3 regions of the Thiohalobacter thiocyanaticus genome follow, and region 1 is predicted to be linked to each of the others. Evidence: riboswitches for the same ligand, from Rfam matches in the RefSeq annotation. Region 1 holds a riboswitch; each other region holds the start of a gene.

Region 1 (10,032 bases):
CGCGGTCTGCCGCCGCCGCCTGGCCTGCTCCAGCAACGCGCGGGCCGGCGCCTGCACCAGCGGTTCGGCATACCAGTCCGCCAGCCGCAGCATCGAACTCGGCGGGCACTCCTGCAGCAGGGCTTCGAGATCAGGGGTCTGCATGACTTCAGACTAGCAGGATCTGCGGCGCCGGTGCATGGCCGGGGGCGAGCAGGTACACTTGCCGATTATCGACCTTGTGATCTGCCTGGGAGTTCCGATGTCCGAATTTCACACCGCCCGCGGCCCTTTCAGCCACACCCGAATGCGCCGCATGCGCCGCGACGATTTCTCGCGCCGCCTGATGCGCGAGCATCGATTGAGCGTGGATGACCTGATCTGGCCGGTGTTCGTTATCGAGGGCGAGAACCAGCGCGAGGCCGTGTCGTCCATGCCGGGGGTGGAACGCCTGAGTATCGACCAGCTGCTGGTCGAGGCCGAAACCGCTCACCGGCTCGGCATCCCCGCCATCGCCCTGTTCCCGGTCACGCCGGCCGAACGCAAGAGCGAGGATGCCGCCGAGGCATTCAATCCCGAGGGCCTGGCCCAGCGGGCGGTGCGGGCGCTCAAGGCCGCCCTGCCGACGCTGGGCGTCATCACCGATGTGGCACTGGACCCCTTCACCACCCACGGCCAGGACGGACTGCTCGACGCCTCCGGCTATGTGCTGAACGACGAGACAGTGGAGGTGCTGGTCCGCCAGGCCCTGTCGCACGCCGAGGCCGGCGCCGACGTGGTTGCGCCCTCGGACATGATGGACGGGCGCATCGGCCGGATCCGCGCGGCGCTGGAGGCCGACGGTCACATCCATACCCGCATCCTGGCCTACTCGGCCAAGTATGCCTCCAGCTTCTACGGCCCCTTCCGCGACGCGGTCGGTTCAGCGGCCAACCTGGGCGCCGGCAACAAGTACACCTACCAGATGGATCCGGCCAACGGCGACGAGGCCATGCATGAGGTGGCACTGGATCTGGCCGAGGGCGCGGACATGGTCATGGTCAAGCCGGGCATGCCCTATCTCGACATCGTGTACCGGGTAAAACGCGACTTCGGCGTGCCCACCTATGTCTATCAGGTCAGTGGCGAGTACGCCATGCTGGAGGCGGCTGCGGGCCACGGCTGGCTGGACGGCCGCGCAGTGATTCTGGAGTCGCTGCTGGGCATGAAGCGCGCCGGCGCCGATGGCATCCTCACCTATTTCGCCTGCCGGGTTGCGCACTGGTTGCGCGAAGCCGAACAGGGCTGAATTCCGTCATGAGCATGGCAGATACCGCAGCGCCGCCCGATCGCTACGCTGTGATGGGCAACCCCATCGACCACAGCAAATCGCCGCAGATCCATACACTGTTCGCACGCCAGACCCACCAGCACCTGGTCTACGAGGCCATCCGGGTCGAGCCGGGGCATCTGGCCACCGCCATCGCCCTGTTCCGCCAGGCTGGCGGCCAGGGGCTGAACATCACCGTGCCCTTCAAGCAGGATGCCTGGCGCCTGGCCGAGGTGCTCAATCCGCGGGCCGAGCGGGCAGGAGCGGTCAATACGCTGCTGTGGGGCAACGACGGTCGGCTGATCGGCGACAACACCGACGGCATCGGCCTGGTACGCGACCTGACCGAGAATCTGGAGCAGGTGCTCACCGATCGCCGGATCCTGCTGCTGGGTGCGGGCGGGGCCGCGCGCGGGGTGATCGGACCGCTGCTGGAGACCCATCCGGCGGGGCTGCGCATCGCCAATCGCACCGCGGAGAAGGCGCGCGAGTTGGCCGGGGTGTTTCAGGACGCGGGCAACGTCGAGGGCAGCGGTCTGGACGAACTGGCCGATAACCGCTTCGATCTGATCATCAATGCCACTGCGGCCGGTTTGGACAGCGAGGTGCCGGCGATTCCGACTTCCATCATCGGGGAGCACTGCTGCTGTTATGACCTGATGTACGCCAGCCAGCCGACGGCCTTCGTGCAATGGGCGCGCAACCACGGGGCCGCGCTGGCCATAGACGGTCTGGGCATGCTGGTGGAACAGGCGGCGGAGTCGTTCTATCTGTGGCGGGGACTGCGGCCGGACACACCGCCGGTAATCGCGGCGCTGCGCAGCGGACTCTGACACGGCAGCAAACATGGCGCCGGCCCCCGGCACGGCTTCGATTTGAACAGGGCTCCCAACCGGCCGCGCCTCCCTGCGCGACACAGCATTCCTGCCGGCCCGGAGTTCTGTGGGGACCGGGTCAGGCCGGTGGTGCTGCCCGGCGCACCCGACGCCCCAGCAGCAACAGGCCGCTGGCGAACAGCCACAGCGCCGGCGGCAACGGCACGGCGCTGACCTGCAGATCGTCCATCGCGAAATAGGCCGGCGTGTTCATGCCGTAGTCGCCCACATCCGAGGAACTCAGCGTGAACTCCAGACTGCTCACCGTGCCCAGTGCCCCCAAGTCCTGCCAGGTCCAGGCATCCAGGATGTAGTCCTGGCTGTTGTCGCTGAAGCGATAATCGGCCAGATACATGTCCAGGGTGCCGGTCACCGCATCAGTGCTGTCCTTGCCGGTGATCGTCATCCTGAACCAGTCTTCGTCGTCGCCGCTGGCTCCCCCGAACTGCTTGGCGAACTGATCGCCATTGAGCATCGACAGGGCGGCGTATGTGGTGTTGGTGAAGTAGGCGCCGGTCAGTTGTGACGGCTGGGCGAAACTGACCACGCTGGCCGCGCCCGTACTGGTGAAGGCGACACCGTAATTCGACGAATTGTACCCACCGCCCGTATAGGCGCTGTACTGATTCAGGTAGCCGGGCGTGCTCGTGTCGGTGGTGTTGGAGTAGGCCCAACCCTGCCAGGAGGTGCTACCCCCCCAGTCGGTGGCCTCGTTGTAATAGGTGGCCGGGCCGCTGGTGAAGCTGGTGGTATTGGGCGTGTACAGGGCGCCGGTCACGCCGGCGTGATAGGACTCGGGCGCCAGTGCCAGGTCATCGAAGCCGCTGACGGTGGCGGCGCCGGCAGCGCCGCTGGCCAGGAGCATGATTCCGGCCGTGAGTGCTGTTTTCTGTTCCAATTGCATGTTATCGACTCCTCTTGTGTTATCTTATTCTGTCCGGGCACGTGTGCGCCGGCGTCCGATGACGCCCAGCCCGGCCATTCCGCTCAGGAACAGCCATGCCGCGGCTGGCAGCGGGACCGGCGAGGTCGCGACGCCGGCATTGATCGTGCCGATGGCATCGAGGTCGAAGCCGGCGCTCTGGACGGTGGGATAGGGGTCGTACACCGGGCGCGGGCCGCCTGCAGCGGCCGGCGTGTCGTCCATGAAGCTACCGTCTCCGACGATGTCGACCAGCCGCACATACTGGATGTTGTTCAGATCCAGCATGCTGGCCGCCACCAGATCGCCCAGATCGAACGGCGTGCCGTAGCCCTGGCGGTACTTGCCGGCATAACCGTGGATATTGGTGGGATCGACCGCGCCGAAGCCGCCGACCGGCGACGCGGTCAGGGAGTAGCCGCTGAACCGGCTGAAGTTGATTCCGTCGGAGGACACCTCCACCGTGGCCAATTCCAGGAAGGTGTCACTGAAGCTGTTCTCGAACACGGCAAAGTCGGCGCCGGGGCCGTCGACGATGGGGGCGTCGAAGGTCAGGGTGATCGATCCGCCTCGTCCCAGCGAGACGATGTCGTAGGAATCTCCCACCGCCTTGCCCAGGGCCTTCTGCGGCGTCTGCCATTGCGCATCGACATTGCTGCCCGGCAGGTAGTCCTGCCACCCGCTGGCCCAGCCGGCAAAGATCGGATCGTTCATATGTATGGCGGTGCTGCCGCTCTGACCGGCGGCGGGCGCGAAGGGACCCGCAACCGCCACACCGGGCAGGCAGGCGGATAACATAACGGGAAGCAGTTTTTTCATTTCCTTCTCCTTTTTGCTTGTCGTTCAGTTGAGGGTGACTGCCAGCCCGGCATGGAAATTCCGCTCGGGCATGGGGTAGTAGTTCTCGCTGTAACCGACTGTGCTGTAGACCTCGTCGAACAGGTTGTTCGCGCCGGCAAACAGCCGAACCGCCCGATGCTCCCAACTCAGCTTCAGATCGGCGACCTGGTAGGCATCGAGCTTTGCATACAGGTCATTGTTCAGGTCGTTGCCATCGAAACGCGAGCCGGTGTAGCTGGAACTCAGCACCACTGAGACCTCCGGCACCGGCACCCATTCCAGCCCGACATTGGCCTGCAGCTGCGGGACATGCGGGATGGCGTTGCCGCTGTCCTCGAAACGCGCATCGGTATAGGACAGATTGCCCCAGAGATAGAGATCGGGAAGCGTGCGCAATTTCAGTTCCAGTTCGGCGCCGGTGCGCAGCGTGGTGTCCTGGTAGTTGCGATTGACCCGCGCGCCGGTGGACGGCTCCTCGCCGTAATAGATCTCGTCGTCGATGGCAATGTGAAACACCGACACCGCCGCCTCCAGCCAGCGCCGGCGATAGCGCAGGCCGGCCTCCGCCTGCCAGCCGGACTGGGGCGCGAGCTCGGGGGCGGACAGGGCCAGTTCGTCGATGTTGGGATTGCGGAAGCTGCGGGCATAGTTGAGATAGGCGGCAAGGCTGTCGGTGGGCAGCCAGCTCAGGCCGATCTCGCCGGCGTTATTGTGCCAGGTGGTGGTTTCATCCAGCGTGTTCTGCCACTGCGCACCCGCCGGAATGAAAAAGGGAAAGGTGCCGGTATAGAGCTGTACCAGCCTTTCATCCAGCCGCTCGACCCGGAAGCGATCGAGGCGATAGCCGGCACTGAGCAGCCAGGCATCGGCCGGCGCGGCGTCGATAATGATGTGGGCGGCCGCCTCCTCAATGTCTCCGGCGGTGCGCTTACTCTGGTCCGGTACATCGGTGCCGTTCTCGCGCCGGACATAGTCGCTGAAAAAGCCGGTCGCGCCCCAGGCGATGTCCAGCGGCAGCCCGGCCGCTGTGACGGCGACGGTATGCTCGAGGCCGACATGCTGTGAGCGTTCGGAAATCTCGCCCTGCTGATCCTCGATGCTGAGTAGCGGGGTGTAGCCCAGCACATAGGGGTTGTCCCGGTCGCGCACATTGGCGTGCAGGGTGAGGCGCCCGTAGCGGTTCAGGTCGGCGCCCAGCCGTGCCTGATAGCGATGATCGGTGGTTTCGCTGAAGTCGTTCGGCGAGTTGGAGCCTTCGCGGCCCTCCCGTGTCTGGAACGCCGTCTGGCTCACCGGCCCGGGAAAACCGAACCGGTCGTCGTGGTAGCTCGCGCGCAGATCAAGCTCCAGCGCCGGCAGTGGATACAGATTCAGCCGCAGCGCGGCATCGCGTTCGCGGCTGGCGCTGTTGACCCGGTGGCCGTCGCTGTCGGCATGCGCCAGGCTCAGGCGTGCGCGGGCATGGCGTCCGCCCACACTGATATCCGCCGTGGTCGCGTCACTGTCAAATGAACCCCGGGTATATTCAGCATGACCCTGCACTCCGGCCTGCGGCTGGCCGGTGATGATATTGACCACACCGCCGACCGCACCGTCGCCATAGCGCACCCCGTTGGCGCCGCGCAGGATTTCGATACGCTCGATCTGCGACAGCGGAATGCTCGACAGATCCGCACCCGACAGATCGGGCGCATTCAGACGGAAGCCGTCAACCTGGAAAATGACATTGCTGACACTGGTCTCGCCCATGCCGCGGATGTCGATATTGGAATACTTGTTGCCGCCGAAAAAGCTGCGCAGATTGACATTGGCCTCGCGCGACAGCAGTTCGGCCAGATCGGTGGTGGTGGCATTGTCAAGGTCGCGCGCCGTGATGACCGAAACGCTGCGCGGCGTGGCCAGTACAGGTGTATCCGGGGAGGCCGCAGTGACCACGATATCGTCCAGTTCGAACGGCTCGTCCGCGCTGACGGACAGCACCGTCAGGCCGAGACAGAACGCACCGAGTCGGGCCAGGACCGATGCATCATGGACGCTGCATAGTAGTGGAATTATCGACCGCCCGGCATGCCGGGGTCGTCCGGGATTACACATTTGGCCCTCCGCCAGTACACGCATACACGCGCCGCGGAGGACAAATCGGGAGAAAGGCGAAACGCCAGTGCGATTGGCGGGTAGCCTGCCCCTGGCGATACCCTCCGTAGCGCCGAGTGCCGCCGCCTCCGTCATGCGGATGCAGCGTAGTAGGCAGGCCGGTCTCCGGACTTATGGGTAGAGCCGTACGGCTCGACGCTTCGCCTTCCCATGCTTGCGCACAGTGGCCTGGATGAAGCGCCTTGACCCAATTACCGTTGCGGGGGCAGTGCCGGTTTCTCACCGGCTTCCCGTTTCACTGGCAACACTGAACAGCTTGCCAGCACCTGTCTACGGTGTGCACACCTTAGTCATGAATCTGCATGAAGTCAAATCGGGATGGCGTAAAGGACGGGGCAACGCGCATGCACACGCCGCGGTTGCGGCGGCACCGATGGCTGTCCACCCCGGCGCGGCCGGGGGGCTGTCAGGCGGCCTGTCGTTCGCCTGCGGTGCAGCGACGTTCGTTGCAGCGACGCTCGGCATGCGGCCAGGTCTTGCTGCGCCAGTTCAGCGCGCGGCGTTCGTTGTTGGCAATGCGCTTGCAGAACTCGCGCAACTCCAGCGGCTGACCGTTGAGCTTGATCTTGTTGCTGCGCCCCAGCAACCGGTTGGCCGCGGCCGGGGTGCGCACCTGCAGCACAGCATAGCGCTGCACTCCGCCGTGACGGCCGGGCTTGCGGATAATGCGCAGGCGGTGAGCATCCTCATGCCCCAGGCGCAGAGCATCGGCGAGCCGCGCCGTGGTGGCCGACTGGGGCAGATTACCGATGAATAGCATCATGGCTTTCTCCTGAAACCAGGGCCTGTGTTGTTCTTCGACATCCCTGGTAGAGAAAGATTCCTGTCGGGGCTCTGCGGCAGGGCCCATGCTGCCGCCCGCGGGCCTGATGTTGGCCAGGCATCACATTGATCGCCTTCCCGGTTTGATTGTAGGGCCTTTTTCCCGTCCCCGCCAGTCAGTCGCTGCCCGCCAGGTGGCGATCCTTGAGCCGGGCATAATGCCGCGCAGAGTATTCCAGAAACAGGGTTTCCTGTTCGGTCAGCTCCCGCACCGCTTTGGCCGGTCGGCCTACCCACAGCCAGCCCCCGTCCAGCACCTTGCCGGGTGGAACCAGGCTGCCTGCCCCCAGCATGGCCCCGGTCTGGACACGCGCCCCGTCCATGATCATGGAACCCATTCCAATCAGACAGTTATCTTCGATTGTACAGCCGTGCAGCACCACCATGTGGCCCACTGTGACGGCGTGACCGATCTCCAGTGGATGCCCGCCGGGCGCGAACTCGCTGTCGTGGGTGACATGAAGAACAGAGCCATCTTGAATATTGGTGCTGGCCCCTATTTTAATGTGATGAATATCGCCGCGGGCCACCACGTTGGGCCAGAGCGAACTGTCCGCCCCGATCTCCACCTGACCGATGACCAGCGCGGTGGGATCGACGTAGGCGGAGCCATCGATGACAGGGGTGTGGGTCTCGAATGTGCGGATGGGCATGGGTGGGGCAATCCTTCGTAGGCTGTGCTGGCAGACAGTCTATGCAAGCAGGGGGAGTAATGCGACACCCGGCCATCCCGGGGTACTTCGATGCCGGTGCGGTTGCATTGGAGTAGAATGCCGCCTCCATGCTGGAACTGAAGAATCTCGCCCTGCAGCGCGGCGACCGGATGCTGCTGCAGGATGTCTCGCTGCGCGTTCATCCCGGCCAGAAGGTCGGGATCACCGGCGCCAATGGCTGCGGCAAGACCAGTCTGTTCAATCTCATCCAGGGCGTGCTGCCGCCCGACGGCGGCGAACTCACACTGCCGCCCGACTGGGTGATCGCCGGTGTGGCGCAGGAAATGCCGTCCACCGATGCCAGCGCCATCGAGCATGTCCTGCAGGGCGACGCCCGCTGGTGGGAACTTCACCAGGCCATCGCCGCTGCCGAACGCGACCCTATTCCGGACCGGCTGCCCGCCCTGCATGCCGAGTTCGAGGCCATCGACGGCTACCGCGCCCGCCATCGCGCCGCCCGCCTGCTGCACGGCCTCGGCTTTGCCGATGCCAGTCATGATCGGCCGGTCACCGAGTTTTCCGGCGGCTGGCGCATGCGCCTGAATCTGGCCCGCGCGTTGATGAGCCCCTCCGATCTGCTGCTGCTGGACGAGCCGACCAACCACCTGGATCTGGATGCGGTCATGTGGCTGGAGGACTGGCTGCGCGCCTATCCCGGTACCCTGCTGCTGATCTCGCACGACCGCGACTTTCTCGATGCCATCGTCGATACCGTGGCTCACTTCGAACGGGGTTCGATCACCCTCTACAGCGGCAACTACAGCAGCTTCGAGCGCCAGCATGCCGAACAACTGGCGCAGCAGCAGAGCGCCTTTGAACGCCAGCAGCGCGAGGTCGCCCACATCGAGCGTTTCGTCGCGCGCTTCCGTGCCAAGGCCAGCAAGGCACGCCAGGCCCAGAGCCGCCTGAAAACGCTGGAGCGCATGCAGCTGATCGCCCCGGCGCATGTGGACTCGCCCTTCCGTTTCCGTTTTCCGGCGCCACGCAAGCTGCCCAACCCGCTGCTGCAGCTGAAGGACTGCAGCATCGGCTATGACCGCCGGCCACTGCTGGAACAGGTGAAACTGTCGCTCACCCCGGAGGCACGCATCGGCCTGCTCGGCCCGAACGGTGCCGGCAAATCCACCCTGATCAAGTGCCTGGTCGGTGAACTGCCGGTGCTTGCCGGGGAGGCGCTGCCGGCCAGGGACCTGGCGGTCGGTTATTTCGCTCAGCACCAGCTGGAGCAGCTGCGGCCTGACCGTTCCCCGCTGCAGCACCTGCAGGCACTCGATCCCCGGGCGCGGGAGCAGGAGCTGCGCGACTTCCTCGGCGGCTTCGGCTTTCACGGCGACCAGGCGCTGGCTGAGGTCGCCCCCTTCTCCGGCGGGGAGAAGGCACGCCTGGCACTGGCCTTGATCGTTTATCAGCGACCCAACCTTCTGTTACTGGATGAACCCACCAATCACCTGGATCTGGAAATGCGCCTGGCACTGGAACTGGCGCTGCAGGAATACACCGGCGGCCTGGTGGTGGTCTCGCACGACCGTCACCTGCTGCGCAGCATCGCCGACGAGTTGTGGCTGATCGACAGCGGCCGGCTATCCCGCTTCGACGGCGATCTGGAAGACTACCGGCGCTGGCTGCTGCAGCGCGAGGCGGGTACTGCAGAGGAAAAACCGGCGCAGGCGGGCAGCACCAGGCCCGCGGATCGCAAGCAGCAGCGCCGCGACCAGGCCGAGCAGCGGCGCCAGCTCGCCCCGCTGCGCAAGGAGCTCAAATCCCTGGAAACCCGGCTGGAACGACTGACCGACCGGCAACAGGAACTGGAACACCGCCTGGCAGACAGCACGCTGTACCAGGAGAACGCCAAACCCGAACTGCAACAGGTCCTGCAGGACAAGGCCGAGATCGACCGGGAACTGGAGACGGTGGAGACGCGCTGGCTGGAACTGTCCGAGCAGCTCGAGGCAGAACAATTGTAGGGTGCGGCTGGGCTTTTGCGTTTCACTCGACCCGCGCAACCTCGCTTGCACCTCGTTTGATCCGACCTACACTCGGGTCATGAACGACGAAACGACAGAGCGGAAGGAAAAGCGCCGCAGCCTCAGCATGCACGATGGCATCGCGCCCTGGTGCGACTGCTGCAGCTGCGAGGCCGAGCCCTACTGGCAGGCGGTGGCCGAGGAACTGGGCATCGACCTGGGCAGTGACTACGCGGATACGGACAATCACGACACGTAGGTCGGGTAAGCGCAGCGTAACCCGACGGGGGCGCGGCCCGAGTCGGATTACGCCCTGCGGGCTAATCCGACCTACTACGCTGCGAAGATGCGGTAGACACCCACACGTAGGCCGGGATAAGCACAGCGTTCCCGGCGATGCCGCCGGTGACCGTGTCCATCGCCGGAAACGGGGCACACGGCCCTTATTCCGGCC
Region 2 (10,032 bases), 590 kb from region 1:
CGCCAGCGATGCCAGGACAAGCCAGGGCAGCGGCTGCTGGTGCCAGGCATTGTCGGATCGAGGTTTCATCACTCTCCGTTATAGCGCACCGAGACGAACAGGGTGCGATCCAGCGTGTTCCAGTCGCCGGCGAAGCTGGAGGCCAGTACATAGTCCTTGTCGAACAGGTTTTCCACCCGTGCTTCGACCTGCCACCGGGGGGCGGGGCGATACCGGTAGGTCAGATTCACCAGCCCATAGCCGGCCAGGCGGGTGGTGGCGTTCTGGTCGTTGCGCTCGGAACGGGCCAGTGCCTCGATGCCGATGCCGTGCCGGCCGAAGTCGCGCTGCGCGGTCAGGTCCAGCGAATGCTCGGGCCGGCGGTCGAGTTGTTCGTCGTTGCTGTCGTTGGTCGCATCGAGGTAGGTGTAACCGGCGCCGAAGTTCCAGCCCGCCCAGTCGGCGGCGGCGATCAACTCCAGGCCGCGGATGGTGGCATCGCGCACATTGGCCGGACTGGAGGTGAAGGTGCTCGTACCGGTCTGGACGGTGCTCCATTCGATCAGGTTCTTCAGGTCGGTATGAAAAAGATTCGCTTCGGTGCGGACCTTCCCGAAGGTATGGCGCAGACCGAATTCAGCGGTTTGCGATTCCTCCGGTTGCAGATCCGGATTGCCCTGGATGATGTAGGTGGTGCCGAAGAAGCTGTCCACACTGCGTGGCCAGAACAGGCCGTTGACCGTCGGGGCCTTGAACGCCGTGCCGTAGGAGGCGATCACGCGGGTGCCGGTCGGGAGGTCGTGTCCCCAGGCGATATTGCCCGTGGTCTCGTTGCCGAACTCGCTGTGGTGATCGTAGCGCAGGCCCAGGGTCCAGTCGCTCGCCAGGGCGCTGAACTGATGCTGGACGAAGCCGGCACTGTTGTAGATGTTCTCGTCGATGACGCCGTTGCGGTCCTTGCTTGCCTCGTCCACCCAGTAGTCGATACCGGCGGTGAACAGACCGTTGAATACCGTGAGATCGTTCTGCCAGCTCGCACTGCGGCGTTTGGTCTGAATCACGGCCGGCGAGGTCGGGCTGGCGGAATCCGTTTCATCCAGGGCATAGCCCAGGGTCAGGGACTGGCTCCATACCGCAGTCGTCATGTGTTCCAGCTTCAGGCTGGCGGCCTGGTTCCTGTAATCGATGTCGCCGGTGGCGGGGTCGAGTTCATTGGTGCCGTGGGCATGGGTCAGGTTGAAACGCATCGCCAGCCCCGGCATCAGTTCACCGTCCAGTCCAAGCGCAGCATGCAGGTTGTCGTAGCCGTGCTTCTCGCTGGCCTGGTCGAGGGTGCGGATCCCGTCGGTGTCCAGGGCGCCGGCCTGCAGGCTGTAGCGCCAGCGCTTGCCGCCGCCGATGCCGGCCTCGATCTCGCGGGTATCGTCGCCGCCGTAGCCGATGCGCGCGGTCGGTCCCTCGTTCCGGCGGGTGAAGATCTGGATTACGCCGCCCACGGCATCGGAACCGTACAGACTGGCGCGGGGGCCGCGCACGACCTCGATGCGCTCGATCTGGTCCGGACGCAGATTGCCCCAGTTGAAGGTGCCGAGGGTGGCAGAGGCGGCACGCACACCGTCGATCAGTACCAGCACATGATCGGAATTGGTGCCGCGGATGAAGACGGAATCGGTCTTGCCTATGCCACCGCTGGTACTGATGTGAATGCCGGCCTTCGCGCGCAGCAGTTCCACCGTGGACCTGGCCTGGCTGCGCTCGATTTCGTCCCGATCGATGACCGTGACCGAGGCCAGGCTCTGATCGGCGGTCTGTGCCGTCCGGGTTGCGGTAACGATGACCTGGGCCATTTCTTCCGAGTCGGCCGCGGGCGCGGCAGGCGAGATGAATCCGGAAGCGGCCGTGATTGCGGCCGCGAGCGTGTTTCTGAACATCGATTTCTCCCAACGCACGCCCGTCCGCGTGCGGATGATTATTGTGAGTGCATGGCAAGGGAAAGGTGTTGCGTGGGAGAGGTGGATGCCACGCGGGCACCACCCTCCGCAGTGCCACCTGGGATACCTCGGGCCGGTCTCCGGGCTCGCGAGCAGGAAGTATGCTTCCCTGACCTGTCGCCTTCCCACGCGTACGCAGTGGCACTGTGACAGGTCTTGACTCGCCTACCGTTGCGGGGGCAGCGCCGGAATTGAATCCAGGGGATTCGCGCCGGCTTCCCGTTTCACCGCGCTGTGAAGGCGCGGCACCCGAGGCATTTCAAGTGGCCGGAACTTTACGCGGCGGCCGATGGCCGGTCAAGTTGACACGGCCGGCTTGACCTGTTCGTCGGCCGGGGTAGACTGGCATACCAATCGGTATGTTAGGAGTTCGGGCATGAGCCGGAATGCACCCGCGGTTTCACAGAATCCCTTTCTTGCCGCCTTTCGGGGCAGCTTCTACGGCGTGCTGCGCTGGCCCCAGCTGGATGAGCTCTGGCAGCGGCTGCGCGACGATGCCGATGGCGGCTGGTACATCTATGCCGTCGGTGAGACGCCGCCCGGGACCTCAGCCACGGCAGAACAGTTGGCCCGTTTCATCGATGAAGTGGACGTACTGCTGCGCCGTGAGCATGAAGAGGACTACTGCGGCATTGTCTACACCGATTCCTTCGATCAGCCCACCTATGTGAAGATCTTCGATCCCAACAACCTGGGTGTGAGCTGCGGCTTCTCCGACAATCCCCCAAGCCCGGCTGGATCCTGTCCAAGCTCAAGCCCGCGGATCTCGAAGCGGACATGCCCCTGCCCGGCAATCGCCGCCGCTGGTGGCAACGTTTGTTCGGATAGACGGGGATGAACATGGGCTGCGCGGAATTATGTCGTACTGGCTGCGATTGAACGCGAATACATCCCCCCCTTCTTGTCGCTGCCGACCGTTTGATCAGAGTTGCGGAAACCAGAACCGGCCACCATCCGCTGCGACCGACTGCATCGGCCAGGCATAGAGCCGGCTGAGGTTCCCGGTATTGAGCAGCTCGTCGACCGGGCCCTGCAGGCAGGTGCCGTCCGGCATCAGCATCAGGACGTGATTGCAGAAACGGGCGGCCAGATTCACATCGTGCAGCACCAGTAGGGCGGCCTTGTCGCTGTGGTCCAGGCTCCGGCGCACGCGCTGCAGTACATCGAGCTGGCGGCGCAGGTCGAGGTGGTTGGTCGGCTCGTCCAGCAGCAGCAGGGCCGGGTCCTGCACCAGCAGGGTGGCGAAGGCCAGGCGCCGGCGCTCGCCGCCGGACAGGGTCTGGATGTTGCGTTCGGCCAGCGCCAGCAACTCGAGCTCCCCCAGGATCTGATCGACCCGCGCCACTTCCTCGCGCCCCTCCCACTGCCAGCCGCCCAGATGCGGATAGCGTCCCAGCAGGGCGGCCTCGCGCAGCTGCAGGGGAAAGGGGTCGTGATTGTCCTGCGGCATCAGGCCCAGGCGCCGGGCCAGGGGCTTGCGCGCAAAGGATTCGAGCGGCTGTTCGTCGATGAGGATGCGGCCGGTCTCCGGCTGGCGCAGTCGCGCCAGGCAGTGCAGCAGGGTGGTCTTGCCCGAGCCGTTGGGGCCGAGGATGGCCCAGCACTGACCCGGTTCCACCGCCAGGTCCAGGCCCGCGACCAGGCGCCGCGGACCGATATTGATGCCGAGCTGTTCGGCGCGCAGCAGGCTCATGCCGGCTCCGTGGCCCGCGCCTGGCGGGTGAGCAGGTACAGGAACAGCGGCACGCCGAGAAAGGCGGTGACCACGCCCACCGGCAGCTGCTGGGGCGCGAGCAGGGTACGGCCGAGGGTGTCGGCCAGCACCAGCAGACTGCCGCCGGCCAGCGCCGCGGCGGGAATGAGGAAGCGATGGTCGCGGATGCCCAGCAGCCGGATCAGGTGCGGGATCACCAGCCCGACGAAGCCGATGCTGCCCGCCTGACTCACGGCCAGGGCGGTGGCCAGGGCCGCCAGCACATACAGCAGCACCAGGGTGTGGCCGACGGCCGCACCCAGCGTGGCCGCCGTACTCTGGCCCAGCAACAGCAGGTTGAGGGTGCGGCCCAGCCCGACGGCAACCACGAGCAACAGCAGCAGCCACAGACCGCCCAGGCGGATCGGGGCGGCGGTGTTCAGATCCCCCATGAGCCAGAACAGCAGGCCGTGCACCCGTTCGGCCGGGGCGATGGTGAGCAGGAAGGTGATGATCGCGCCCCAGCCGGCGGCGACCACGATGCCGGTCAGCAGCAGCCGGTGGCTGTGCCAGCGCTGCAGGCCGCCGCCGAGTTGGAATACCACGAGGGTGGAGAGCAGGGCGCCGGCAAAGGCCAGGGTCTGTACCGCCAGGCCGGACAGGCCCAGCAGCAGGGCGCCGAGCGCACCCACCGCCGCGCCGCCGGAGGTGCCCAGTACATAGGGGTCGGCCAGCGGATTGCGCAGCAGCACCTGCATCAGCACCCCGGCCAGGGCCAGCAGACCGCCGACCTGGAAGGCCAGCAGGGCGCGCGGCAGGCGCAGTTCCCAGACCAGGGTCCGGGGCCAGTCGGGGCCGCGATCCAGCAGGGCCTGGAGGATGGCCGCCGGCCCCAACTCCACACTGCCCAGGCCGGCGGCCAGCAGCAGAGTCAGTCCGCTGAGCAGCGCGAGCAGCAGCAGGAGCGACAGCGGGCGCGACGGCACACTCATTCCCGCAGACTGATCACCGGCCAGCCCCGGGCCAGTGCGGTATGGCGCAGGGTATCGTCGGGATCGACCGCCACCGGGTGGGTGACCCGCTCCAGCAGCGGCAGGTCATTGTGCGAATCGCTGTAGAACCAGCTGCGGTCCAGGTCCGCGCCGTTCGCCTGCAGCCACTGCTCCAGCCGCTTGACCTTGCCGGCCTGGAAACAGGGGATGTCGAAGCTGCGGCCGGTGTAGACCCCGTCGTGCTGTTCCACCTCGGTGGCCAGCAGGTGCTCGACCCCGAAGCGCTCGGCAATGGGCGCGGTGATGAAGCGGTTGGTGGCGGTGATGATGACCAGGGTGTCACCCGCGCTGCGGTGGCGTTCCAGCAGATCGCGGGCGGCCGGCAGCATGATGGGTTCGATCAGTTCCCTTACGAAGGCCTCGCGCCAGCGATGCAGCTGCGCCGGCGGATGCTCGGCCAGCGGGCGCAGGGAGAAGGCGAGAAAGGCCTGGATGTCCAGCGTGCCCGCCTGATACTGCTGGTAGAAGCGGTGGTTTTCCTGTTCGTAGAGATCGGCGTCGACGATGCCGTTCTCGACCAGGAACCGGCCCCACAGATAGTCGCTGTCCCCGCCCAGCAGGGTGTTGTCGAGATCGAACAGGGCCAGTGCCACCGGCGGCTCTCCTTGGTGTGGGTCGAAGATGTATGCGCTTGCCTTGCCAGCGGGCATTCTACTGGAAGCCTCCGTCGCGTCGCATCCGTGCCGCCCGCCACAGGCGCTTCCGGCTGCGGCGGCGAGGGGTAGGTCACATTCAAATTCAAGTGCTTAGCGGCGATCGTATGCATGGCGGGGTACGATTTGCCGCCCGACCGGGCTTTATGTGAAAATAGAAATGTCGGAAATCCTGCCTGAAGGGTGTGCAAGTGATTGATCCGGATGGATATCGTCCCAATGTCGGCATCATCCTGAGTAATCAGGAGGGGGAACTGCTGTGGGCGCGCCGTCTGGGTCAGAATGCCTGGCAATTCCCCCAGGGCGGTATCCGCACCGACGAGACCCCCGAGGAGGCGCTCTTTCGCGAGTTGCATGAGGAGGTCGGACTCTCACCCCTGCATGTCGAGATCATCGGCGCGACCCGCGGCTGGCTGCGTTACCGTCTGCCCGACCGCTACATCCGCCGTCATTCGCGGCCCCTGTGCATCGGCCAGAAGCAGGTCTGGTTCCTGCTCCGGCTGTTGGGCGAAGAGGCGGATGTGCGGCTCAACGCCACCGATCATCCCGAGTTCGACGACTGGCGCTGGGTCGATTACTGGCGGCCTCTGCACGAGGTGGTGCCGTTCAAGCGCGGTGTATACAAGCGTGCCCTGCGCGAACTGGCGCCGCTGCTGTTTCCCGGCGGTGCGCCGCCGCTGCCGCGCAACCGCCATCGCTTCGCGACCCGCGCCCGACGCTGACCCGCCCCAATCCCCACCTGCCCCGTGGACGTTAGCGCCGCGCCCCGGATCTGGGACATAATCCCCTCACTATTCTGATAAAGGCCTGAGGCATGCCCCCAGCCGATATGTTCGACAGCCTGCGCCGGATCATCCAGGCGGTGAATGCGGCGCCGGACCTGAACACCGCGCTCAATATCATCGTCCAGCGGGTCAAGCAGACCATCGGGGCCGATGTGGCCTCGGTGTACTTCCGCGATGCCGACGGCCAGCTGGTGCTGATGGCCACCGACGGCCTGAATCCGGCCGCGGTCGGCATGGTCCGGCTCGATGACGGCGAGGGCCTGGTGGGGCTGGTGGTGGAACGCGCCGAGCCGGTCAATCTCGAGGACGGACCCGCGCATCCGCGCTATCGCTATATCACCGAAACCGATGAGGAGCCCTTCCACGGCTTTCTCGGCGTGCCCATCATTCAGCATCGCCGGGTGCTGGGCGTGCTGGTGGTGCGCCAGCGCGCGGTGCGCCGTTTCGCCGAAACCGAAGAGACCTTCCTGGTCACCCTGGCGGCCCAGCTGGCCGGCGCCATCTCGCACGCCGATGCCTCGGGCGGGGTGTCGCGGCTGCTGCAGGAGGTCGGCGGTACCGCCTTCACCCTGAAGGGGCTGTCGGGCGCACCGGGCCTGGCGCTGGGTCAGGCGCTGGTGGTCTATCCGCCGGCCAATCTCGATGCCATTCCCGATCATGCCCTGCCGCCCGGAAAGGTCGAGGCCGAGCGGGCGCGCTTCCGGCAGGCGCTCGCCGAGGTCGAGGATGATATCCGCGCCCTGTCCCGGCGCATGAGCGGTTCGCTGCCGGCCGAGGACCTGGCGCTGTTCGATGCCCTGCTGCTGATGCTCTCCAGCGACACCCTGGTCGAGCCCACCCTGCGCCGCATCGGCGAGGGCAACTGGGCGCCGGGGGCGCTGCGCGAGACCATCCGCGACCATGTGAGGATCTTCGATGCCATGGAGGATGCCTACCTGCGCGAGCGTGCCGAGGACGTGCGCGACCTGGGCCGGCGCATCCTGATGCGGCTGCAGTCGGACCAGCCTCAGGTGCGGGAGGTGGCCGAGCCGACCATCCTGGTCGGCGAGGAGGTCACCGCCTCGCATCTCGCCGAGGTGCCGACGCAGCACCTGGCCGGCATCGTCTCGGCGAAGGGCTCGAGTTCCTCGCATGTGGCCATTCTGGCGCATGCCCTCGGCATTCCCGCAGTAATGGGCGTGGAGGACCTGCCGGTCAACCGGCTGGACGAGCAGAATCTGGTCATCGACGGCTATCGCGGCCAGGTCTATGTCAGGCCGACGGGCCACATGCTGGAGGAATTCGAACGGCTGGTCGGTGAGGAGGCCGAACTGGCCGCCGGGCTGGAGGAACTGGCCGCGCTGCCGGCGCTCACCCCCGACGACGTGCATGTGCCGCTGTACGTGAACACCGGCCTGCTGTCGGACATTTCGCCCTCGCTGCGCAGCGGTGCCGACGGCGTGGGCCTGTACCGCACCGAGATCCCCTTCCTGATCCGCGACGGCTTCCCCGGCGAGGAGGAACAGGTGCAGATCTACCGCCAGGTGCTGGAGGGCTTCGCGCCGCGGCCGGTGACCCTGCGCACCCTGGATATCGGCGGCGACAAGGCGCTGCCCTATTTTCCCATCCACGAGGACAATCCCTTCCTGGGCTGGCGCGGCATCCGCCTGATGCTGGATCACCCGGAGATCTTTCTCACCCAGCTGCGGGCCGTGCTCCGGGCCAGTCAGGGCCTGAACAATCTGCGCCTGATGCTGCCCATGATCAGTGACGTGGGCGAGGTCGACGAGACCCTGGAACTGATCCGGCGCGCCCACCGGGAGCTGGCCGAGGAGGGCGTGGCGGTCGAGTTGCCGCTGATCGGGGTGATGGTCGAGGTCCCCTCGGTCATCTACCAGATCCCGCAGCTGGCCAAAAGGGTGGATTTCTTCTCCGTCGGCACCAACGACCTGACCCAGTATCTGTTGGCGGTGGATCGCAACAACGCCAAGGTGGCCGAGCTCTACAACAGTCTGCACCCGGCCGTCCTGCAGGCGCTGGCCCAGATCGTCGACGAGGCCCATGCCAGCGAGCGCGAGGTCAGCGTGTGCGGCGAGATGGCCGGCGATCCGGCCGCCGCCCTGGTGCTGGTGGGCCTGGGCGTGGACAGCCTGAGCATGAGCGTGGGCTCGATCGCCCGGGTCAAGGCCGTGATCCGGGCCTTTTCGCTGGCCCGGGCGCGGGAACTGGTGTCGACCGCCCTGGGGATGGAGAAGGCTGTGGCCGTACGCGTCCTGCTCAATAATGCCCTGGAAGAGGCGGGTCTGGGCGGACTGGTACGTGCTGGCAAATAAATAACTACATGAAATAAAACATTTTACTTTTTCTGCAGCCGAAGCGAACAAGAAAAGTCCAATAAAGGTATTGCGAATCATTATCGTTCATACTAGGATTGAGCCCATGAACTGATTTCGACCGGTGAGGGCCCGATCCATGTACGTCTGCCTGTGCAAGAACATTACCTCCAGCCAGATCCGCGATGCTGTCGAGACCGGCCGTGCCGGCTGTGTTCGCAGCCTGGCTCGCGAGTTGGGCGTGGCGACCCAGTGCGGCAAGTGCGCCCGCTGTGCCCGTGAGCTGGTCGACAGTTGCGCCCGCAGCGCAGTCGAGGCCGCTCCGGCTGCCCAGCCGCAGGTCGCGGTCTAAGCACTCCCTCCATCAGCTGCCACATCCCTCCTGTCCCCGGGGTTGCATACCCCGGGCTTTGCGGTTATTTCTTTGGTCGTCACTCAAACACCAACAAGGATTTCCCATGAAAGGCGACGATCAGGTCATCAGCTATCTCAATAAGGCACTCAAGAACGAACTGACCGCCATCAATCAGTATTTTCTGCATGCGCGCATGTATGAGAACTGGGGCTTGAGTCAACTCAACGAACACGAATACGGCGAGTCCATCGACGAGATGAAGCACGCCGATGCGCTGATCAAGCGCATCCTGTTCCTGGACGGTCTGCCGAACCTGCAGGATCTGGGCAAGTTGCATATCGGCGAGAACACGCGTGAGATGCTGGAATGCGACCTCAAGCTCGAGCAGGAAGCCGTGCCGCTGCTGCGCGAGGCCATCGCTTATTGCGAGCAGAGCGGCGACTATGTCAGCCGTGAGTTGTTCGAATCCATCCTCGCAAGTGAGGAGGAGCACATCGACTGGCTGGAGACCCAGCTGGAGCTCATGGGCAAGGTGGGCGAGCAGAACTATCTGCAGTCGATGATGTAGAGATCTGCGCCGAAAGGGTGCAGTGAAGCTGCACTCTGCCAAAAAAAACGCGGGACAAGCCCGCGTTTTTTCACTCAGTATATTTCGCGTTATTCATAATCCTCATTCAGCGCTTTCAGGAAGGCGGTCAGGTCAGCAATATCATCTGCGTTCAGAGCGATGTCATCAAGCCGCGGGTCTGCATTGCGCAGGGTCGCGCCGCGCGCCATTTCCGAGGCATCCCGATAGAAACGCACTGCGGCTTCGATGGTCTCGAATGCTCCATTGTGCATGTAGGGACCGGAGTGCCCCAGATCGCGCAGGCCGGGCGTCTTGAAGCTGGCGATGGCACGGGTCAGCAGACTGTCGTCGTCGATACTGCCGCAATCGGTGCCGGGCGCCACATCGCACAGGAATGTCTTCAGACGCGTCTGCGGCCCAGGCAGATCCGGGGTGGCGTACACGTTCCATACCCCGAGGTCAGTGAGGCTGGCATCATCGGCATCGGCCACGGCACGGAAGCGTTCACTGGCCAGCGGGTGGTTGGGTGTGGCGGGCAGATAGGCGTTGTAGTCGGCATTGCGGGCCGCCAGGCTGGGAATGGCCAGCGCGGCGAAACTGCCGTCGCCGTGCAGGGCGTCGTACTCGAATTGGTTCACGCCGGT
Region 3 (10,032 bases), 900 kb from region 1:
CATGCACCCGATCAGGACCCGGTCGTCCGGATATCCTGTCCCTGCATCCGCCTGAGTTGCCTGGCGGCCGTGACCATGTTGCGCAGCGAATCCTCCACCTCGGGCCAGCCGCGCGTCTTGAGCCCACAGTCGGGGTTCACCCACAGACGTGCGGCGGGGATGCGCTGCGCCGCCTTGCGCATCAACTCGACCATCTGCGTCACCTCCGGACGGTTCGGAGAATGGATATCGTAGACCCCGGGGCCGATCTCGTTCGGGTAATCGAAGTCGTGGAAGGCATCCAGCAGTTCCATATCGGAGCGCGCCGTCTCGATGGTGATCACGTCAGCATCCAGATCCGCGATGGCCTCGATGATGTCGTTGAACTCCGAATAGCACATATGGGTATGGATCTGGGTTTCGTCCCGCACGCCGCTGGCGGCGATGCGGAAGCAGCGGGCCGCCCAGGCCAGGTAGCCCGTCCAGTCATCGCGGCGCAGCGGCAGACCTTCGCGCAGAGCCGGCTCGTCGATCTGGATGACGCCGATGCCCGCGGCTTCGAGATCGGTGACCTCGTCACGCAGCGCCAGTGCGACCTGCAGGCAGGTCTCCTCGCGCGGCTGATCATCACGCACGAAGGCCCATTGCAACATGGTCACCGGCCCGGTCAGCATCCCCTTCATGGGCTTGTCGGTCAGCGCCTGGGCGTAGCGCGCCCACTCCACGGTCATGGGGTGAGGGCGCACCACGTCGCCGAACAGGATCGGCGGCTTCACGCAGCGTGAGCCATAGGACTGCACCCAGCCATAGCGGGTGAAGGCATAGCCTTCGAGTTGCTCACCGAAGTACTCGACCATGTCGTTGCGCTCGGCCTCGCCATGCACCAGGACATCCAGGCCATAGTCCTCCTGCTGTCTGACCGCATAGGCGATCTGCTCGCGCATCTTGTCGTCGTAGGCCTGCGCGGTGATACGCCCGGCCTTGAAATCGCGCCGTGCGGCGCGGATCTCGTCCGTTTGCGGGAAGGAACCAATGGTCGTGGTCGGAAAGGCCGGCAGGTTAAGTCGCTGATGCTGCACCCTGGCGCGTTCGCTGTAGGGGTGCTGGCGCTGAGACATGCGAGCGTCGACGCGCGCCATCCGCTCGCGCACCTCGGGCCGGTGCAGTCGCTGCGACCGCGCCCGGGAGTGGACCGCCGCATCGCTGGCCTGCAGGGCGGCCACGGCGGCCTCGCGACCACGGTCCAGGGCCTGTTTGAGCGCGCTGACCTCCTCGACCTTCTGCGTGGCGAAGGCCAGCCAGGACCGCAGTTCGGCATCCAGCCTGTCTTCCTGCCCCAGGTCCACCGGCACGTGCAGCAGCGAGCATGAAGGCGCGATCCACAGACGCTCGCCCAATGCCTCCCGCAGCGGCTCGAGGCGATCGAGCGCGGCGCTGAGATCGGTGCGCCAGATGTTGCGGCCGTCGACGCTGCCCACGGAGAGCACCTTGTGCGGCGCCAGCCAGTCGGCCACGGCAGCGACCTGTTCCGGGGCGCGCACGGCGTCGATGTGCAGGCCGGCGACGGGCAGGTTGGCAGCCAGACACAGGTTGTCCTGCAATGCACCGAAATAGGTGGTGAGCAGCAGCTTCACCGGAGCGCTCTGCAATCGATGATAGGTCGATTCGAAGGCCTTGTGCCAGGCGGCGGGCAGGTCCAGGGTCAGGATCGGCTCGTCGATCTGCACCCAGTCGGCGCCGAGCCCGGCCAGCCGCTCCAGCACCTCACCGTAGACGGGCAGCAACTGCTCGAGCAGCGCCAGGGGCGCCGCGCGGGTGTCCCGCGACTTCCCCAGCCACAGAAAACTCAGGGGCCCCAGCAGCACCGGCTTGACGGGGATGCCCAATGCCCCGGCCTCCTCGACCTGTTCGAACAGGTGCTCCGAGGACAGGGCGAAACGCGTATCGGTCTCGAATTCCGGGACCAGGTAGTGATAGTTGGTGTCGAACCACTTGGTCATTTCGCAGGCCGCGGCCGGTGTGCCGGTCGGGGCGCGGCCCCGGGCCATGCGAAACATCGTATCCAGATCGACCGGACCGCCCGCATGCCCGAAGCGGCGCGGCACGACGCCGAACATCACGGCATGGTCCAGGACCTGGTCATAGAGCGAGAAGTCGCCCACGGGAATGAGGTCCAGACCGGCCGCCTGCTGGAGCTTCCAGTGCCGCTCGCGCAGTTCGCGCCCGGTCCTGAGCAGAGTGTCGCGATCGATCTCGCCGCGCCAGTACTGTTCGGTGGCGAATTTCAGTTCGCGCCGATGGCCGATACGGGGAAAACCGAGATTATGCGTCGTGGTCATGGTGTCTTCTGCCTCTTGTTCTGAATGAGGCCGCGGAGTATGGTGCCCGACACTTAAATGAATCAATCTCAATATTTTCATTATTTAATTGAATTTTATTCATGACGATCGAGATCCGGCACCTCCGCACCCTCGCCGCCCTCGCGGCCAGCGGCAGCCTGGCGCAGGCGGCGGAGCGAGTGCATCTGACCCAGTCGGCACTGTCTCACCAGCTTCGCACCCTGGAGGATCACTACGGGGTGACGCTGCTCCATCGCGGCAGTCGGCCGATCCGCCTCACTCCGGCCGGCGAACGTGTGCTCGCGCTCGCGCAGGAAGTCCTGCCGGCGCTGGAGCAGGTCGAACACAGTCTGCTGGGAATCGCTGCCGGCCGAGTCGGCCGCCTCTATGTCACCATCGAATGCCATGCCTGCTTCGACTGGCTGCTGCCACTGCTGGAGGACTTCCGCCAGCGCTGGCCGGAAGTCGAGATCGACATCCGCACGCCGGACCACTTCGATGCCCTGCCCGCACTGATCGATGGCGACATCGACCTGGTCATCACCTCCGACCCCATCGAGCGGCCGAGGCTGGAGTTCCAGCCGTTGTTCGACTATCGCGCCCTCCTGGCCATGCCGACCGACCATCCGCTGGTTGAACGCGACTGGATCCGCCCGCAGGACCTGGCCGACCAGGCACTCATCACCTACCCCGTCCCGCAGCAGCGGCTGGATATCTTCACCCACTTCCTCGATCCGGCCGGTGTGACGCCGGCGCAGGTCCGCCAATGCGAACTGACCGCCGTCCTGTTGCAGTTGGTGGCCAGCCGCCGCGGCCTGGCTGCGCTGCCCGACTGGGTCCTGCGCCCGGCTCTGGAAGCCGATCGCCTGGCGGCCCGGCCGCTGGGCCCGCAAGGCATGGGCGGGCGCATGTACGCGGCCGTGCGGACCACCGAGGCCGAACTACCCTGGCTGGCAGACTTCATCGCCCTGGCGACGGCGGCCGAAAGATAGATCGCCACCCGCTTGAACCCCGCCCGATTATCTCCTATATTGGGCTTCACCTCCGGTGCGACCACTAGATATTGTGGTTGCGGCAACAGGGAACCCGGTGAGAATCCGGGGCTGTCGCGCAGCGGTATGGGGGAACGACGCCACAGGTGCAGCACGCACAGGCACTGTCCTTCGGGATGGGAAGCCGTGGCACAGGTGAACGGCAACCGCCGTTCGAGCCCCCGAGCCCGAATACCTGCCGGAGTGGATTCCACACGAATCCATGCACCCGGGTCTCGCGCCAAGGCCTCAGGGTGGCAGAGCCGCCAGATTTCCCGATCCCGGCCCGCCAGCCTCGCCCGCGCGTCTCCCGCTGTCATCGACACACTGCCACCACGCAGAGAGGGGGAGAGCATGCTGACAACCACCACCGCAACCGAATCGCCGACGCCGGCGGCCGCCCGGCGGCCGGAACCGGAACCGCCGACGCCAACCGGCTACCGCGTCATCCGCCGCAATGGCAAGGTCACCGCCTTCGACCGCAGCAAGATCGCCATTGCCATGACCAAGGCCTTCCTGGCCGTGGAAGGCGGCACCGCCGCGGCCTCCAGCCGGGTCCACGAGACCGTCGAGCAACTGACCGACCAGGTCATCGACGCGCTGTTCGGACGCGTGCCGGGCAGCGGCACCGTCCACATCGAGGACATCCAGGATCAGGTCGAACTGGCGCTGATGCGCGCCAGCGAGCACAAGACCGCCCGTGCCTATGTCCTGTACCGCCATCAGCAGGCCGAAAGACGCGCCGCCGGGCGCGCAGCGAGCGCGGGCCGGCCGGCCGAGGACGAGGCCGTACTCACGGTTACGCTCGATGACGGCAGCACCCGGCCGCTCGACCTGGCCCACATCGAAACCCTGATCGAGGAGGCGACCGCCGGGCTCACGGACGTGGACGCGGCCGCGGTGTTGCAGGAAGCCCGGCGCAACCTCTTCGACGGCATGCATGAGCGGGATGTCGGCCAGGCACTGGTCATGGCCGGGCGCATGATGATCGATCGCGAAGCCGACTACAGCCACGTCGCCGCCCGCCTGCTGCTCGACAACCTGCGGCGTGAGGCACTGGGCTTTGTAGGCGGCGGCAGCGCCCGGGTCACCCAGGCGGAAATGGCCACGCGCTATCCCGACTACTTCAAGGCCTGCATCCACCGCGGGGCGGAACTGGAACTGCTCGACAGCGAACTGACCCGCTTCGACCTGGATCGGCTCGGCGCCGCGCTCAAGCCCGAGCGCGATCTGCAGTTCACATATCTGGGTCTGCAGACCCTCTATGACCGCTACTTCATACACCATGACAAGACCCGCTTCGAACTGCCGCAGGCGTTTTTCATGCGTGTGGCCATGGGCCTGGCCAGCAACGAGATCGAGCGCGAGGCGCGGGCGATCGAGTTCTATGATCTGCTTTCCAGCTTCGACTTCATGAGCAGCACCCCGACCCTGTTCAACTCCGGCACCCTGCGCCCGCAGCTCTCCTCCTGCTATCTCACCACCCTTCCCGACAACCTCGACGGTATCTATTCCGGCATCCGCGACAATGCACTGCTGTCCAAGTTCGCCGGCGGTCTGGGCAACGACTGGACGCGGGTGCGCGGCATGGATGCCCACATCAAGGGCACCAACGGCAAGAGCCAGGGCGTGGTGCCATTCCTGAAAGTCGCCAACGACACCGCGGTGGCGGTCAACCAGGGCGGCAAGCGCAAGGGGGCCGTATGCGCCTATCTGGAGACCTGGCACATCGACATCGAGGATTTCCTGGAACTGCGCAAGAACACCGGCGACGAGCGCCGCCGCACCCATGACATGAATACCGCCAACTGGATCCCCGACCTGTTCATGAAACGGGTGGCCGAGGCGGCCGAGTGGACGCTTTTCTCACCCGACGAGGTGACCGATCTGCACGATCTCACCGGCCGGGAATTCGAACAGCGCTACACGGAATACGAAGCGAAGGCCGCGCGCGGCGAGATCCGTGTCTCGCGCCGGGTCCAAGCTGTGGAATTGTGGCGCAAGATGCTGTCCATGCTGTTCGAGACCGGTCATCCGTGGATGACCTTCAAGGACCCCTGCAACCTGCGCTCGCCGCAGCAGCATGTCGGCGTCGTGCATTCCTCCAACCTGTGCACCGAGATCACACTGAACACCTCGGATGACGAGATCGCGGTATGCAATCTCGGCTCCATCAACCTCGCGCGCCACGTCGGCGCCGACGGCCTGGATCCGGACAAGCTCGAACGCACCATCGGCACCGCCATGCGCATGCTCGACAACGTCATCGACTACAACTACTACTCGGTCCCGCAGGCGCGACGCGCCAATCTGCGCCACCGCCCGGTCGGGCTCGGCCTGATGGGGTTTCAGGATGCCCTGTATCAGCTCGACATCCCCTATGCCTCGATGGAGGCGGTGGAGTTTGCCGACCGCTCCATGGAAGCGGTGTCCTTTCATGCCATCAAGGCCTCGACCGACCTGGCCGAAGAGCGCGGCCGCTACCCGAGCTTCGACGGCTCGCTGTGGAGCCGGGGCATACTGCCCATCGACTCCCTCGCCCTGCTGGAGGAGGGACGCGACGGCTATCTGGATGTGGACCGCGAGTACACGCTGGACTGGGACAGCCTGCGCGAACGCGTCCGTCGCGTGGGCATGCGCAACTCCAATACCATGGCCATCGCCCCGACGGCGACCATCTCCAACATCTGCGGCGTGGGGCAGTCGATCGAGCCGACCTATCAGAACCTGTTCGTGAAATCCAACCTCTCGGGCGAGTTCACCGTCATCAACACCTACCTGGTGCGCGATCTCAAGGCGCACGGCCTGTGGGACGAGGTGATGGTCAACGACCTCAAGTACTACGACGGTTCGGTGCAGAAGATCGGCCGCATCCCGGAGGCGCTCAAGGCAAAGTACCTGAGCGCCTTCGAGATCGATCCGCGCTGGCTGGTCGAGGCTGCCGCCCGTCGGCAGAAATGGATCGACCAGGCCCAGAGCCTGAATCTGTACCTGGCCGAGCCCTCGGGACGCAAGCTCGACAACCTCTACAAGCTGGCCTGGGTGCGCGGGCTGAAGACCACCTACTACCTGCGTTCCATGGGGGCGACCGGGGTGGAGAAGCACGGCGCGGCGCCGGTCAGCGGCAGCATCACGGCAGCAGGCAGCACCGGCGCCGAAACCGCCAGCGCCTGTTCGATCCTCGACCCCGACTGCGAGGCCTGTCAGTAGGCGGGGAAACCCGCGCTCATCTCTGCCCGGCGCCATTGCGAGCGGCACGCTGCGCGCCTCGCAATGACGCAACATCACATTACGCAATTGCCCGAAAGAGGAGAACACGATGCTCAACTGGGACGACCCGCTCACTCAGGCTGGCCCGCAACACACGCCGCCGACCCAACCCGGCAAATTCAATCCTCAACCGGGATCGGCACACCCCGCCGGCACGGCGTCGGATGCGCATCCCGCCCCCGTCGAAGGTGCGCATGCGCGCACTACCGACACGGCCCTGCCCGGCATCACCCCCAGCGACCTCAAGCCGATCAATCCGGAAGACAAGCGCGTCATCAACGGCCACACCGACATCAATCAGCTGGCGCCGTTCAAGTACCCCTGGGCCTGGGACTATTTCATCAATGCCAACAAGAATCACTGGACACCGCTGGATATCGGCATGGCGCAGGACGTGCACGATTACCACTATTCCCTGACCTCGGAAGAGCGCCACGTCTACGAGAATGTTCTGGCCTACCTGACCACTTCCGATATCCTGGCCATGCGCAACATCGGCCTGGCGGTGATGGAGAAGATGTCGGCGCCGGAGTTGCAGATCTACCAGGCCCGCCAGGTGTACGAGGAATCCCTGCACACCTGGACCTATCAGCACTGCATCGAGTCGATCGGCCTGAACCAGGGCGAGATCTACAATCGCTATCGCGTCATCCCCGAGCTCAACCACAAGATCCGTATCGCCAATCAGCGCCTGGACACCGTGATGCGGCCCGATATCGATCTGCGCGAGCCGCAGGCCCTGAACGACTTCGTCATGGCCTATGTGTTCTTCGCCGCGGTGTTCGAGGGCACCTGGTTCTACAACGGTTTCACGCCGGTGTTTGCCCTGCAGCGACGCGGCCTGATGAAAGGCACGGCGGAGCAGCTGCAATACATCATGCGCGACGAGGTCCTGCACGCCTCCTTCGGCCTGCGCGTGGTCAAGCAGATCCTGCATGAAGAAAACATCCGACTCGATCCGCAGGCGGTGCGCGAGATGTGGGACGAGGCCGAGGCCGCCGAAACCGCCTATGCCCGGTTCCTGCTGCCCGAGCCCATCCTCGGTTATTCCGCCGACGCGCACATCGAGCAGTTCCGCTTCATCGCCAATCGCCGCGCCCGCAAGCTGGATCTGGACGACCCCTTCCCGGGCGCGGAAAACGCCCTGCCCTGGCTCGACGAGCAGGCCAATCTGCGCAAGGAGAAAAACTTCTTCGAGACCCGGGTCACGGAATACCAGACCGGCGGCGCCCTGAACTGGGACTGACGGTCTACGCCTGTCCCATGGCGGTGGCAGACGGATGTCTGCGACACCGGGCCGAATGAACCGCTAGGCGTACAACCGGCTGTACAGTCCACCCGCTTCGATCAACTCCCCGTGCCGGCCCTGCTCCACGATGCGGCCGGCCTCGAACACCAGCACGCGGTCGGCGCGGCGCACCGCGCTCAAGCGGTGGGCGATGATGAGCACGGTGCGTCCGGCCAGGAATTCCTCCAGGTCGTCGAGCAGCCGGGCTTCGGTCTCGGTATCGAGCGCGGAGGTGGCCTCGTCCAGGATCACCAGCTGCGGATCGCCCAACAGCATGCGGGCAATGGCCAGGCGCTGACGCTGGCCGCCCGACAGGCGCAGGCCCTGGCGGCCCAGTTCGGCATCGAGCCCGCCCGGCAGCTCCCGTACCACCTCCGCCAGCTGCGCCCGCTCCAGTGCCTGCCACAGCTGCGCATCGTCATACTCGCGCCCGAAGGTGAGATTACCGCGCACGCTGTCGTTGAAGATGGCCGGGTGCTGCAGCACGGTGGCGACATGCTCGCGTACGACATCCAGGCCGATATCGGCGACCGGCACATTGTCGAAGCGGATGGTGCCGGCCGTGGGCTGATACAGGCCGAGCAATGCCTGTACCAGCGTGGACTTGCCGCCGCCGCTGGCGCCGACCAGCGCCACCCGCTGGCCGGCCGGGATGTCGAGACTGATGCCGTCCAGAATCGGCTCTTCATCACGATAGGCGAAATGCAGATCCTCGATGCGTACGGCCACGCCGCGCTTGTCCGTGAAGGGATTCTTCCGCCCGGCATAGCCAGGCTCCGCGCGCAGGCCGAGGAAGCCGTTGATGCGCTCCAGCGCGGCACGGGCGCCGTAATAGGCATACTGGATGCCGAGGATGTCCTGCACCGGCGTCATCATGTACCAGAGGTAGGCGAACACCGCCATCATCTGGCCGATGCTCAGGTCGGAATACACCACCATCAGCATGCTCGCGGCGCGGAACAGATCGAACCCGAGCAGGAAGATGAAGAACGACAGCCGGCCGGCAGCATCGCTCTTCCAGGAAAAGGCGGCCGAGTCGCTGCGCACGCGCGCGGCCCGATCGATCACCCGCTGCAGGTAATGCTGTTCGCGGTTGGCCGCGCGGATCTGCTGGATCGCATCCAGGGTCTCGGTCAGGGCACCCTGGAACTGCTCGAAGGCCTGGTTCTCGCGCCGCTTGAGGTGCTTGACCCGGGTGCCGAGCTTGACGCTGAACCAGATCACCATCGGGTTCAGGAACAGGATCAGCAACGCCAGCTGCCAGTGCAGCCACAGCAGCACCGCGGTCACGCCCACCAGCGACAGCACTGCGATAAGGAACCTGGCCACCGCCATGCCGATGAAGTTGTCGATCGAATTCAGGTCGGTGACGAAGTAGGAACTCACCGCACCGCTGCCGCGGGTCTCGTATTCGCTCATGGAGATGCGCCGCAGCCGCTGCAGCAGATCGCGGCGGATGACGAACACCACGTCCTTGGCGATCAGACTGAACTGGCGCGTCTGCCATACGTTCAGCAACACCGAGACGAAGCGCAGGGCGACGGTGAGCAGCAGGATGGCGCCGATGTAAAGCACCGGCCCGTGCCAGGCGGACGGGAACAGCTGGTCCATCCAGCCCACCAGCGTACCCGGCTGTTCCAGCAGCACCTCGTCGACCAGCAACGGAAGCATCAGCGGCAGCGGCACGCTGGCCAGCACCGCCAGCACGGCGATGGCATGGGCGGCGACGAGCTCGCGGCGATGGCGCAGGACCAGCGCCAGGACCCGGGACCAGTCGTAGCCGGCGGTGGCAGAGTTATGGGTAGTCATGCAGCGTCCATAGGGCAGGCGACATCATCGATTCTACCCCATGTCCCTGGCCTGGACCGCCGTCAATGCGGCGCCGGCACGGCCAGCCCCAGCCGCTGCCGCGCCACCTTCGCCATCTCCACCAGCACGGGGCGGATCTGTGCCTTGCCGGTGAGCGGTTCGGTGAAGGGAATCCGGCCCAGGACCCGGCCCTGGTCGGTGTGATATTCCACCGACATCGCATCGCGGTCAATGTCCAGCAACCGCGCCGCGGTGGCTGCCTGAACCCCGAGGAAGGCATGCACATAATTGAGCACGGCATCGGCATGATCCTCAT

Evidence for each region. Region 1 has a riboswitch for cobalamin ahead of CFK21_RS01285 (TonB-dependent receptor). Riboswitches for the same ligand answer to the same signal wherever they lie in the genome.
Region 2: it holds a riboswitch for cobalamin, as region 1 does, so the genes downstream of both, CFK21_RS13550 (TonB-dependent receptor domain-containing protein) here and CFK21_RS01285 (TonB-dependent receptor) in region 1, are expected to answer to the same signal.
Region 3: it holds a riboswitch for cobalamin, as region 1 does, so the genes downstream of both, CFK21_RS05575 (ribonucleoside-diphosphate reductase subunit alpha) here and CFK21_RS01285 (TonB-dependent receptor) in region 1, are expected to answer to the same signal.

Annotation. Positions count from the first base shown of each region.
Region 1 is NZ_AP018052.1:274,231-284,262, reverse strand. Features, by position in the region: gene CFK21_RS01310 (hypothetical protein) at 1-144, opposite strand, end outside; gene hemB (porphobilinogen synthase) at 242-1,267, shown strand; gene aroE (shikimate dehydrogenase) at 1,276-2,121, shown strand; gene CFK21_RS01295 (DUF4465 domain-containing protein) at 2,243-3,067, opposite strand; gene CFK21_RS01290 (VPLPA-CTERM sorting domain-containing protein) at 3,092-3,904, opposite strand; gene CFK21_RS01285 (TonB-dependent receptor) at 3,929-5,905, opposite strand; cobalamin riboswitch at 6,159-6,364, opposite strand; gene CFK21_RS01280 (RNA recognition motif domain-containing protein) at 6,486-6,842, opposite strand; gene CFK21_RS01275 (gamma carbonic anhydrase family protein) at 7,018-7,554, opposite strand; gene CFK21_RS01270 (ATP-binding cassette domain-containing protein) at 7,683-9,578, shown strand; gene CFK21_RS15445 (hypothetical protein) at 9,658-9,837, shown strand; gene CFK21_RS01260 (RND transporter) at 10,022-10,032, opposite strand, start outside.
Region 2 is NZ_AP018052.1:2,914,674-2,924,705, reverse strand. Features, by position in the region: gene CFK21_RS13555 (energy transducer TonB) at 1-69, opposite strand, end outside; gene CFK21_RS13550 (TonB-dependent receptor domain-containing protein) at 69-1,910, opposite strand; cobalamin riboswitch at 2,025-2,238, opposite strand; partial or broken gene CFK21_RS13545 (hypothetical protein) at 2,347-2,798, shown strand; gene CFK21_RS13540 (ABC transporter ATP-binding protein) at 2,893-3,663, opposite strand; gene CFK21_RS13535 (FecCD family ABC transporter permease) at 3,660-4,655, opposite strand; gene CFK21_RS13530 (HAD family hydrolase) at 4,652-5,308, opposite strand; gene CFK21_RS13525 (RNA pyrophosphohydrolase) at 5,560-6,090, shown strand; gene ptsP (phosphoenolpyruvate--protein phosphotransferase) at 6,198-8,465, shown strand; gene CFK21_RS13515 ((2Fe-2S)-binding protein) at 8,605-8,817, shown strand; gene bfr (bacterioferritin) at 8,924-9,388, shown strand; gene CFK21_RS13505 (hypothetical protein) at 9,478-10,032, opposite strand, start outside.
Region 3 is NZ_AP018052.1:1,174,039-1,184,070, reverse strand. Features, by position in the region: gene metE (5-methyltetrahydropteroyltriglutamate--homocysteine S-methyltransferase) at 12-2,318, opposite strand; gene CFK21_RS05580 (LysR family transcriptional regulator) at 2,420-3,310, shown strand; cobalamin riboswitch at 3,347-3,567, shown strand; gene CFK21_RS05575 (ribonucleoside-diphosphate reductase subunit alpha) at 3,707-6,559, shown strand; gene CFK21_RS05570 (ribonucleotide-diphosphate reductase subunit beta) at 6,669-7,865, shown strand; gene CFK21_RS05565 (ABC transporter ATP-binding protein) at 7,929-9,716, opposite strand; gene CFK21_RS05560 (DUF2470 domain-containing protein) at 9,779-10,032, opposite strand, start outside.